DNA from 3 places in the Exiguobacterium sp. s149 genome. Region 2 is predicted to be linked to each of the others. Evidence: riboswitches for the same ligand, from Rfam matches in the RefSeq annotation. Region 2 holds a riboswitch; each other region holds the start of a gene.
The links. Region 2 has a riboswitch for thiamine pyrophosphate ahead of thiW (energy coupling factor transporter S component ThiW). Riboswitches for the same ligand answer to the same signal wherever they lie in the genome.
Positions count from the first base shown of each region.

Region 1 (3,272 bases), on a different contig from region 2:
GTCGGAGCTCGAAACGATTCAAGCAGCAGCAGCTTTATACCGGTCAATCGGCTATGAGGTCATCGAGACGTCGACGGAGAACGGGGCGGGGATCGAACAAATTCGTGGGTCGTTTAAGGAGAAGACGAGCGTGTTCGCCGGACAGACCGGTGTCGGCAAGAGTTCACTCTTGAACGCGGTCGCGCCGGAACTTGAACTCGCGACCGGGAAAATCTCGAAGTCGCTCGGCCGAGGCAAGCACACGACGCGTCACGTCACGCTCATCACGCTCGCTGACGGGCTCGTCGCTGACACGCCTGGTTTCTCGAGCCTCGAGTTCCCAGAAGAACTCGCAGTCGAGGAGATGCGCTGGTGCTTCCCTGAGTTTGTCGAACGGCATGACGACTGCAAATTCCGGGGCTGTGCCCATTTGAACGAACCGGGTTGTGCCGTCAAAGCGGCCGTCGAGGCGGGAGAAATCGCTTCCACCCGTTACGAGAATTATGTTACGTTTATGGCAGAGTTAAACGATAGACAACGGAGGTACTGACATGATTAAAATTGCACCATCAATTTTAGCGGCGGACTTCGCCAACCTAGAGGCAGAAGTGAAGGCGGTCCAAGAAGCCGGCGCGGATTATATCCATTTTGATGTCATGGACGGTCAATTCGTCCCGAACATCTCGATTGGTCTCCCGGTACTCGCAAGCTTACGGAAGAAGTCGGACATGGTACTCGACGTCCATTTAATGATCGACCAGCCGGAGCGCTTCGTCGAAGACTTCATCAAAGCGGGAGCGGATATCGTCACAGTTCACGTTGAAGCGACGAACCATTTGCATCGCGTGCTTCAACAAATTAAGGCGGCCGGAGCCAAGTGTGGCGTCGTTCTCAACCCGCATACGCCGCTATCGTTGATTGAACACGTGCTCGGTGACGTCGACATGGTCCTTCTCATGACGGTGAACCCTGGCTTTGGGGGTCAGAAGTTCATCGAATCGGTCGTGCCGAAAATCGCGGCGTTGAACGAGATGCGCCAAGCGCGCCGTCTCGACTTTGAAATCGAGATTGACGGCGGCGTCAACGCGGAGACGGCGAAATTATGTATCGATGCCGGTGCTGACGTGCTCGTGGCCGGCTCGGCCATCTATAACGAGCCGAGCTATAAAGACGCAATCGATAGCATTCGCAACGCATCTCGTGTATAATCGTCCATAGAACAACAAATATTGTCGCAAGGGGTGTCACATTCTGTGGCTGAGAGGCATACGCTAACCCTTTGAACCTGTTCCGTTCACACGGACGTAGGGATGTGGCGAAAATGCACGTTGCTACTCGATAGCAGCATGGCGTTTACGTCATGCTGCTTTTTGTCGTTCGCTCATAATTTAAGGAGGGAAATAGATGAAACAACGTTTAAAATTACAGGCGCTCATTGAAATCTCATTGTTCGCCGCACTCGGTTTGATTTTTGATTTGCTCATCCCGTTCCGGATGCCGCAAGGCGGGTCAATCAGCTTGGCGATGTTGCCGATTTTCGTGATGGCGTATCGTCACGGCTTGAAAGGCGGACTTGCGACCGGTGCACTCGTCGGAACGCTGCAATTGCTGTTCGGGGCCTACATCTTCACGCCGGTCCAGTTCCTGCTCGACTACACGTTCGCTTACGGTGTCGTCGGTATGGCGGGACTGTTCGCGGGTCAAGTGAAACGAGCCGCCAAAGATGAGGCAAAAAAGACGCTCGTCGTCTATTTGGTGCTCGGCGCGCTCCTCGGCTCACTGCTTCGTTACGGCGCCCACGTCTTGTCGGGGATCGTCTTCTTCGCCGAATACGCGGAAGGTCCGGTCGTCGCCTACTCGTTCGCCTATAACATGACGTACATGCTCCCGTCCTTCCTCGTGTCGGCCGTCGTCCTCGTCCTCTTGTTCGTCTCGGCGCCGCGCTTCGCGACGCTCGCGACCCGGGACGTCCGCTAATGCGGGTGTTGATTGTGGCGGCCAGCCCGGAACCAATCTCGGGACTCCCGCGTGACGTCGATTACATCATCGGCGTCGATGGGGGGTACGAGACACTGTTGAACCACGGGCTGAACCCAGATCTCGTCGTCGGCGATTTCGACTCCTTCACGGGCGAAGTGCCGATCGACGCCGTCCGTTATCCATCTGAGAAAGATGTGACCGACCTCGAGATCGCTCTCGAGGCGGCACGGGGGCATGGCGCGACTGAGATGCTCGTATACGGCGCGCTCGGCGGCCGGCTCGATATGACGCTCAGCAATATCGGTCTGCTCGAGGCGTATCCGGAGATGCGTCTCGTCACGGCAGGGCAGACGGTACGACTCGTCGGGTCGGGACGCTATGAACTCCCGCGTCAAGACGGTCACTATTTGTCGCTCATCCCATGGAAGCAGGCGAACGTGACCATCCGCGGCGTCAAATATCCGCTCGACCGTCACGATGTCGTCAGCCATGAGGCGCTCACCATCTCGAACGAATGGGACGATGAAACGGCGGACTTGATCGTGCACGAAGGTATGGTGCTCGTGCTGTATGTCAAAAAATGAACACAAAAAAATCCCATCGGCGAATGCCGCTGGGATTTATTTCGTTCGTGTATAAAAATTATACGCGTTCAACGAGACCTGATTTAAGAGCGCGAGCTGAAACCCAAACTCGTTTAGGTTTACCGTCAACGAGAATACGAACTTTTTGTACGTTTACACCCCAAGTGCGTTTTGTCTTGTTGAGTGCGTGCGAACGGTTGTTACCTGATTTAGGTGATTTACCTGTTACGTAGCATTTACGTGCCATGCGTTTCCCCTCCTTTTTTATGTGGGTTCGTCCTAATAGACACTCGTTTATATTAGCACGGGTTTTTTCACGATGCAACTAGAAAATCATAGGATGACAAGAAAAAAACTTGACATTACTGGAAAGGATTTTAATAATGAATGAGGGTTACGGCTACAATTGACCGAGTTTATGGAGCAGGTTCTTTTAATAACTAGGTACTTATTGTAGAATGTAGTGAAGGAATCATTCCGAATAAAGGAGGCTACTCCATATGGCAATTGAAATGAAGACAACATATGGCAATATTGACATCACGAACGACGTGGTCGCGACACTCGCAGGCGGTGCGGCGATGGAATGTTTCGGCGTTGTGGGAATGGCGTCTCAAGCTCAATTGAAAGACGGGATCGCAGAACTATTGAAACGTGAAAACTACGCCCGAGGCGTGGTCGTACGTCAAGATGGAGAAGACGTACATATCGACATGCACATCATTGTAA
Region 1 covers NZ_JACSLZ010000004.1:102,694-105,965, reverse strand. The annotation lists gene rsgA (ribosome small subunit-dependent GTPase A) at 1-529, shown strand, start outside; gene rpe (ribulose-phosphate 3-epimerase) at 531-1,187, shown strand; TPP riboswitch at 1,207-1,307, shown strand; gene thiT (energy-coupled thiamine transporter ThiT) at 1,384-1,956, shown strand; gene KNP81_RS07165 (thiamine diphosphokinase) at 1,956-2,543, shown strand; gene rpmB (50S ribosomal protein L28) at 2,602-2,790, opposite strand; gene KNP81_RS07155 (Asp23/Gls24 family envelope stress response protein) at 3,044-3,272, shown strand, end outside.
Region 1: linked by a shared signal. The riboswitch ahead of thiT (energy-coupled thiamine transporter ThiT) and the one ahead of thiW (energy coupling factor transporter S component ThiW) in region 2 are both predicted to bind thiamine pyrophosphate.

Region 2 (3,272 bases):
TCCCGAGTCGGTCGCGCCGCTGTTTTGGCAAGAAGCGTCGTTCCTTCAATTCGTCGAAGAGATTGAGAAACGAAAATACGGAACGAGTGCCCCGCCGACGGACGTCGTCTTGACACAAGACGAGTTCCAGGCGCTCTATAACCACCACGCCTATACGTCCGCGCTCATCGTCGAGCTCGACGAATGGGGCGTACAAGTGGCGCGCGACCCGCTCGAAGATGTCATCATCGCTGGGAACGGGGTCAAGGAAGTGAAGGCCGATTTAATCGTCTTTGAAGTCGAGGGCGGTTACGCCATCGTCTACGACCAAGACGGTGAGATCTTCAAAGGGCCGGAGTCGATTGCCCCGCTGTTTTGGAACGAGACGGATTACGAAACCTTACTTCAGAAGCATGAATGACTTATCGGACGCGTCGTTTCAAGTCCCGGTACTCGAGTAACAAGTTGAGCCATTGCGCCGGCTTATCGCTCGACGCTGCCGCATTGTGCCGATATTTTGTCACGTACAGGTACCACGACAAGGCCCGGTAGACGCAACCGAGCTCCTCGGCAATCAACAGATGGCGCCAAAGCACGTCGTCGGATGCGACGCCGCTCCACGCTTCTAAGTAAACCGCGCGCATCGTTTGAATCTGTTCATACCAGGCGACCTCGTCCTCTTCCGGCAATACGTCGTACAGCGCGTTCCAATACACACGCACGCTGAAAAACGGATGCGTGACGGTCGCGTCGCCCCAGTCGAGGATACACAAATCGTTCGTCCGTTCCCGCCAGAAGATATTACCGCCGTGCAAATCACCGTGCTCGAGGCTCATCGGCATCCCGGTCGCGAGCTCGTCACACATGGCAATCAGTTCGTCTTCAAGCACAAGTATGGCCTCGGCTTGGTATGGCTCGAGCCCGGCACAGAGCTCAGGCAGATACGTTTGAATTTCATCCTTCAACTTGGCCGGTCGCCGGTCCGGGAGGCCGTAAGACAAATAGGTCTCGATTTGGTCGATTTCCTGGCGCTGCAGTTGTGCGTATTGGCGCAACGCGGTTTCATATCGACTCACGTCCGGCCGTTCACGTAACGCCGCTCCGCCGATATCTCGCATGAGCAACCAGTTTCGGGCTGAATCGATGGCGATGACGTCAGGGACGACACCCGGATGCCGCTCGGCTAGAAACGCCGACAGATTGGCTTCACCGCGGCTGATGTCGGTCACCGCTTTGGCGAAGTAACGTTCCGCGTCGACCTGGCCAACAACCAAATACGTCAAATCGATGTCTTTGACGACGTGCCATGTCGCACTCGGCACGTTTGCGTCAATCCATCGTTCGAACCGTTCACGAAACGCTCGGTCACGCCATGGAATTGCCTGACTCATCCTGTTCACCCTTTCTTTCATCATCTCCTAGGAGGAAACGATATGGACGTTGTGTATTACTCATACCCGGTCGATGCCATCTTGTATATGTATTTAGGGGCGACGGCCGTCGTCAGTGTCCTCATCGGGCTACTCGTCTGGCGTCTGTTCAAGCGCCGGGACATCGGCTTTTGGACAACGCTTGTCATCAGCTTCATCGGGCTGTCGTTCGCGCTCGTCTGGTTTCAAAACGCTTCCGTCGCCGTGTTCATGGGGACACTCCCATGGTTAATCAATCTCGTCTTCTCCCTTTTGTTATACGGCCTGTTCGTCGGCACGATCTATGTCACGTTCCGACCAAGAAAGCTCGACCGCATCAAATGACGGTATGCTATACTTAACGTAATAAACGACCACTAGGGGAGCCTTCGGGCTGAGACGGCATGCGCCGGACCCTTCGAACCTGATCTGGCTCATACCAGCGTAGGGAAGTGGTGTGGGATTCGTCTGTCTTTCCACGCCACTTTTCCACTTGGAGAAGTGGCGTTTTCATTTCGAAAGGAGACTTATTCATGCGAATTCAACAACTCACTTGGATGGCGATGCTCGTCGCCATCGCCGTCATCGGTTCCCTGTTCATCTCGATTCCGACCGGTGTCGCCCGTGCTTATCCGATTCAACATATGGTGAACGTTATCGCCGCCGTCACCGTCGGACCGATCGGGGCCGTGCTCGTCGCGTTCGTGACCGGACTCGTCCGTGTCATGACCGGTACTGGATCGCTCCTCGCGTTCCCTGGTGGTATGATTGGCGCACTGCTCGCCGGTATCTTTTATATGAGGACGAACCGCGTAGCCTTCGCCGCATGTGGTGAAGTCATCGGGACTGGCCTCATCGCTTCGCTCGTCGCCGTCCCGTATGCCAAGTTATTGATGGGGAGCGAGTTCGGGGCGCTGTTCTTCTTCCCAGCTTTCCTTGCCTCGAGTGTGACTGGGGCCGTGCTCGGCTGGATCGTCTTGGCTCGGGTCAAGCAATTGCGACCGCTCACGGCGAAGCGATAAATACTTCCCTCCCACCGATAGTAAATGGTAAAATCAGGATATCAGATATTAGGAGGTCATTTCTTGAATCGATTGACGCTATTATTGGCGGCCACCGCTTGCCTGTTCATGTCCGGTCTCTTGTACACGCTCGAACGCATCGCCACGTTCACCCGCTGGAATGCTCAGATTGCGACGGGCACGTTTTCCAGCGAGCCGATGTTCGTCGATGTGTTGCTTCAAAACGTGTTCATCTCGATTTTCGGAGTGGCCGCGATCGTTCTCTTTTTCAAAGCGGGCAGTGCTGTCCAAAATACATCGTCCACAAAAGCAGGGACGGCCGACTTATGACGGCTGTCCCTGTTTGACGTGATACACCCAAATCTCTTCCCCGTTTGCCTCATCAATCAAGCCGCTGTCGACAAATCCACCCTTCGCATAAAATCGTTTCGCCGGTTCGTTCGTCGGATGGAGACTGAGGATGAGGTCATCCACATCGAATCGCTCTTGAATCCACACGAGTGCCAACTGTAAAAAGCGTGACCCGATTCCTTTCCCTTGCTCTGTCACATCGATCATAAATCGATCGAGCCAGATGTAACGCTCCATCTTGTTCTCGGCCCCAATCATCATGAAGCCGACGGGATGCTCATCGCGACAAAGCGCATAGCACTGCCACGCATATTTGACATCGGTTTCCATCTCGCGAAGCGATTCGGCGTTTGTTTCGATAAAGCGAGCTTGGTCAGAAGCGACGGTCAAGGCGACAACAGCCTCCCGGTTCGTGTCATCGACAAGTTGAATCGTCAGCGTATCGGCAGCCATCGGCGCACCTCTTCCATGTCCAGTCCGCGCTTCGGCAAAATATAGGCGCTGACCGAGG
Region 2 covers NZ_JACSLZ010000003.1:29,224-32,495, reverse strand. The annotation lists gene KNP81_RS05110 (hypothetical protein) at 1-400, shown strand, start outside; gene KNP81_RS05105 (aminoglycoside phosphotransferase family protein) at 402-1,370, opposite strand; gene KNP81_RS05100 (hypothetical protein) at 1,413-1,733, shown strand; TPP riboswitch at 1,758-1,856, shown strand; gene thiW (energy coupling factor transporter S component ThiW) at 1,922-2,410, shown strand; gene KNP81_RS05090 (hypothetical protein) at 2,474-2,740, shown strand; gene KNP81_RS05085 (GNAT family N-acetyltransferase) at 2,735-3,214, opposite strand; gene KNP81_RS05080 (YcxB family protein) at 3,196-3,272, opposite strand, start outside.

Region 3 (3,272 bases), on a different contig from region 2:
CAGGATCTTGAAACACCGTTCCAACACGACGATTCACCTCACCAGCTGTATACGTGTCGTAAGAGCGGTCAAACAAATGTAATTTGCCTGTCACGATGCCATCGCAGTTATCCGGGTACAGACGATTCATCAAAGAGAACAATGTCGATTTCCCCGATCCGCTCGCCCCTGTGATGAGCGTCCTCCCAGCCGTTAATTGAAGCGTGATGTCTGTCAATACTTCGCGCTGTTTGTCCGGATAGCGGAACGCCAGCTGTTCTGCCTCAACCATGTACTCGTCCCTTACGCGCGAGGGCATACCCTTCGAGCGCACCCGTACGAAGCAACAAGTCGCTCAAAATCTTACCTCCCAGACCGGCAATGAGCATTCCGCTTGTCGCACGTAACGCGAACATCGTCGCTACGTATGTCGGACTGAGGGCAACGAGTCCACCCATGACATACGTATACGCGAAACTCGTCGCAGCTGCACCAAATCCGGCCAGCATGAGCACCCAAAGGTCATATCGCTTGTAGCCCGTGACCGCAAACGCCGCTTCAGCACCAAGTCCTTGAATGATCCCGACTAAAATAATACGAGGTCCAATCGCGTTACCAATCATCATCTCAATCGTCGCCGCAAGCACTTCTGACAAAAATGCTGCGCCAGGTCGGCGGATGATATAAGCCGCAATAATCGAGACGATGAACCAAATCCCAAAAATCCATTCGTACGCGATTGGTCCAATCAAGCCTGCCCATAGATTCCCGACATGGACGAACGCCAAATAGACGACAGCGAATACGACCGATAAAATGGCCAACAAGACGATTTCTTTTAACTTCCACGACTTAAGCATGCTGCTGTCCCTCGTGTGACGGGCTGTTCACGCTGAACGTGACCGTCATGACGACATGGCTCGTCTTCGCACGGACGCGGTCGAACGTCGCCTCGTAAAATGAAAACACCGGTTCGATGTCGCCGTGAATACCCGAGGCATAATGCATCGAGTCATTGAAAACGCCACGCTCTTTCGCAAACGCAATTTCTTCGTAGATGATGTCCATATACTTCGGGTCCCCGAGCGGATAGAGTGCAAATTGTGAAGATACGTACTGCGAGCCCGCCGTGCCATTCCCCGGCTCAGTCGTCACGTCGAGCAGATTGTCTCCTGCCGTGTCGCCTGGGCAGCCGACCGAGAACGTCCCGCTCATCGACACATGTTCTCCTGTCTTCGTCGCATGTGACAGGACGGCTTTGGCCACATCGAACACATGCTCACTTCGTCCACGGATGACCGTCGAGACGTCGTCGGTATGTCGCCAGACGTTTTGCAAGTTCGTCTCCTTCAATGCCCCTTTGATGACACTCACAAAATCAGACGTCATTGGGCTCAGCGTAAAGCGGAATCCGACGATCGGACTCCTTTCACATTGATTGTTCATGTTCTATTCCCCCTTAATTGTATGTACACAAAAAAGCCGCATCCATGAGAATGCGGCCACTCGTCCAATTTACAAATCCATTAGAAAAAGTGCCACACTTCCTCACGCCGGTATTACCCGGATCGAGTCATAAGGGATTGGAGCCATGCTCACATCTCAGCCGAAGCACCCCTAGTGTAGTCCAATGTATGCGGTTGTCTATGCAACGAAAAGTATAGACGACCACTCCGGATTTGTAAACGGTTTATGTGAAAGTCACGATACCGTTCCCCGGAAGCGTATCTTGCAACGTCGTCCAATCGAGGGTCATCTCCTCGTCTGTCAACAGACACGCGTCGAGTCCGGCCTCGATGACCGAACGCTCCATCCGCTGCCCAATCAAGACGAGCTCCGTCTGACGGTCCCCGTACGGCTCGACGTAATCGGCGGCGAGCTCGGGTTCTGCTGCGAACATAAGACGACGCTCTTCCTTCGGCAGCGTCGCGAGCCAACGTCCTGCGTGTTCAAGCGTCGAGGCGTACCCCGCTTGCGAGAACAGGCAGGCGAGGTCGTTTCGAGAAGCAATCCATAAGAACCCTTTGGCGCGGACGACTTGTTCCGGGAACGCCTCGATCCACGCATGAAGCCGCTCCGGGTGGAACGGACGGCGTCGACGATAGACGAACGAGCTGATGCCGTACTCTTCTGTCTCCGGCGTATGTACTTCCGCCTCAAGCTCGTGAATCCAGCCGGCGGCATGCATCGCCTGCTCGAAATCGAACAGATTGACGTCTAACAGCTCGGTCAATTCTACGTTCGCAAGGACCGACGTCAACAGTTTGGCGGTAGGATTGAGCGCCTTTAACAGCCCGGCCATCTCGTCGACTTCCGTCTCTGTCACGCGGTCCGCCTTGTTCAAGACGATGATGTCCGCGAACTCGATTTGATCGACGAGCAGATCGACGACTTCACGGACGTCCGTCTCATCGATGGCCTGCTTGCGTTCATGGAGTGACTCGCCCGAGTTAAAATCTTTCAAGAATCGATATGCATCGACGACGGTCACCATCGCATCGATATAGACGCGGCTCGTTAAATCGATCCCGAGGGCGTCATCGGCGTATGTAAACGTTTGAGCGACCGGAATCGGTTCTGAGATGCCGGATGATTCGATGATAATCCCGTCGAGTTCACGGTCGTTCGTGATGTCCTGTACCGCTTCGAGCAGGTCCTCACGAAGCGTGCAACAAATGCAGCCGTTCGATAGCTCGACCAATTTTTCGTCCGTCCGCGAGAAACCGCCCTGCTCAATCAATCGTTCGTCGATGTTCAACTCGCTCATGTCGTTGACGATGACCGCATATTTCTTACCTGACCGATTGTTCAACAGATGATTCATCAACGTCGTCTTGCCGCTCCCTAAATAACCGGACAGCACCGTGATTGGAATTCGTTTCATATATCCCCACTCCTAAATCGTAATCATTACTTTTTAGATAATGACGGGTCACCATTGTCTTGTCAAGAAAAAAACACGCCCGTTCCCAGACGTGTTCCTTTCCCTATTCTTCCAACGCCTTGCGTTCCGCCTCGGAGCGGGGATACGTGTTCGCCTGCCACTCGGCCCGATAAATCGAATCGAGCTGCGTCAGACCGACCTCATCCTCATCCTTATCGGCATCGACACTCGGGGCCTCATCCCAGCGCGGATTCAAATACGTGTGGTCGTCTTCCCGGTTCGCATCCAATAGTTTTTGGATCCCGACCCGGGCCACTGCCGCGAGTGCCAAACCGATGCCTGCACGAACGAGCAATCGCTTCACCATTTCTTTACCTCCTTATCGTCCAAACCGATAGAGCGGCATCCC
Region 3 covers NZ_JACSLZ010000010.1:20,300-23,571, forward strand. The annotation lists gene KNP81_RS12455 (ABC transporter ATP-binding protein) at 1-271, opposite strand, end outside; gene KNP81_RS12460 (ECF transporter S component) at 264-839, opposite strand; gene KNP81_RS12465 (YkoF family thiamine/hydroxymethylpyrimidine-binding protein) at 832-1,425, opposite strand; TPP riboswitch at 1,508-1,608, opposite strand; gene KNP81_RS12470 (GTP-binding protein) at 1,670-2,863, opposite strand; gene KNP81_RS12475 (hypothetical protein) at 2,967-3,230, opposite strand; gene KNP81_RS12480 (SMP-30/gluconolactonase/LRE family protein) at 3,243-3,272, opposite strand, start outside.
Region 3: linked by a shared signal. The riboswitch ahead of KNP81_RS12465 (YkoF family thiamine/hydroxymethylpyrimidine-binding protein) and the one ahead of thiW (energy coupling factor transporter S component ThiW) in region 2 are both predicted to bind thiamine pyrophosphate.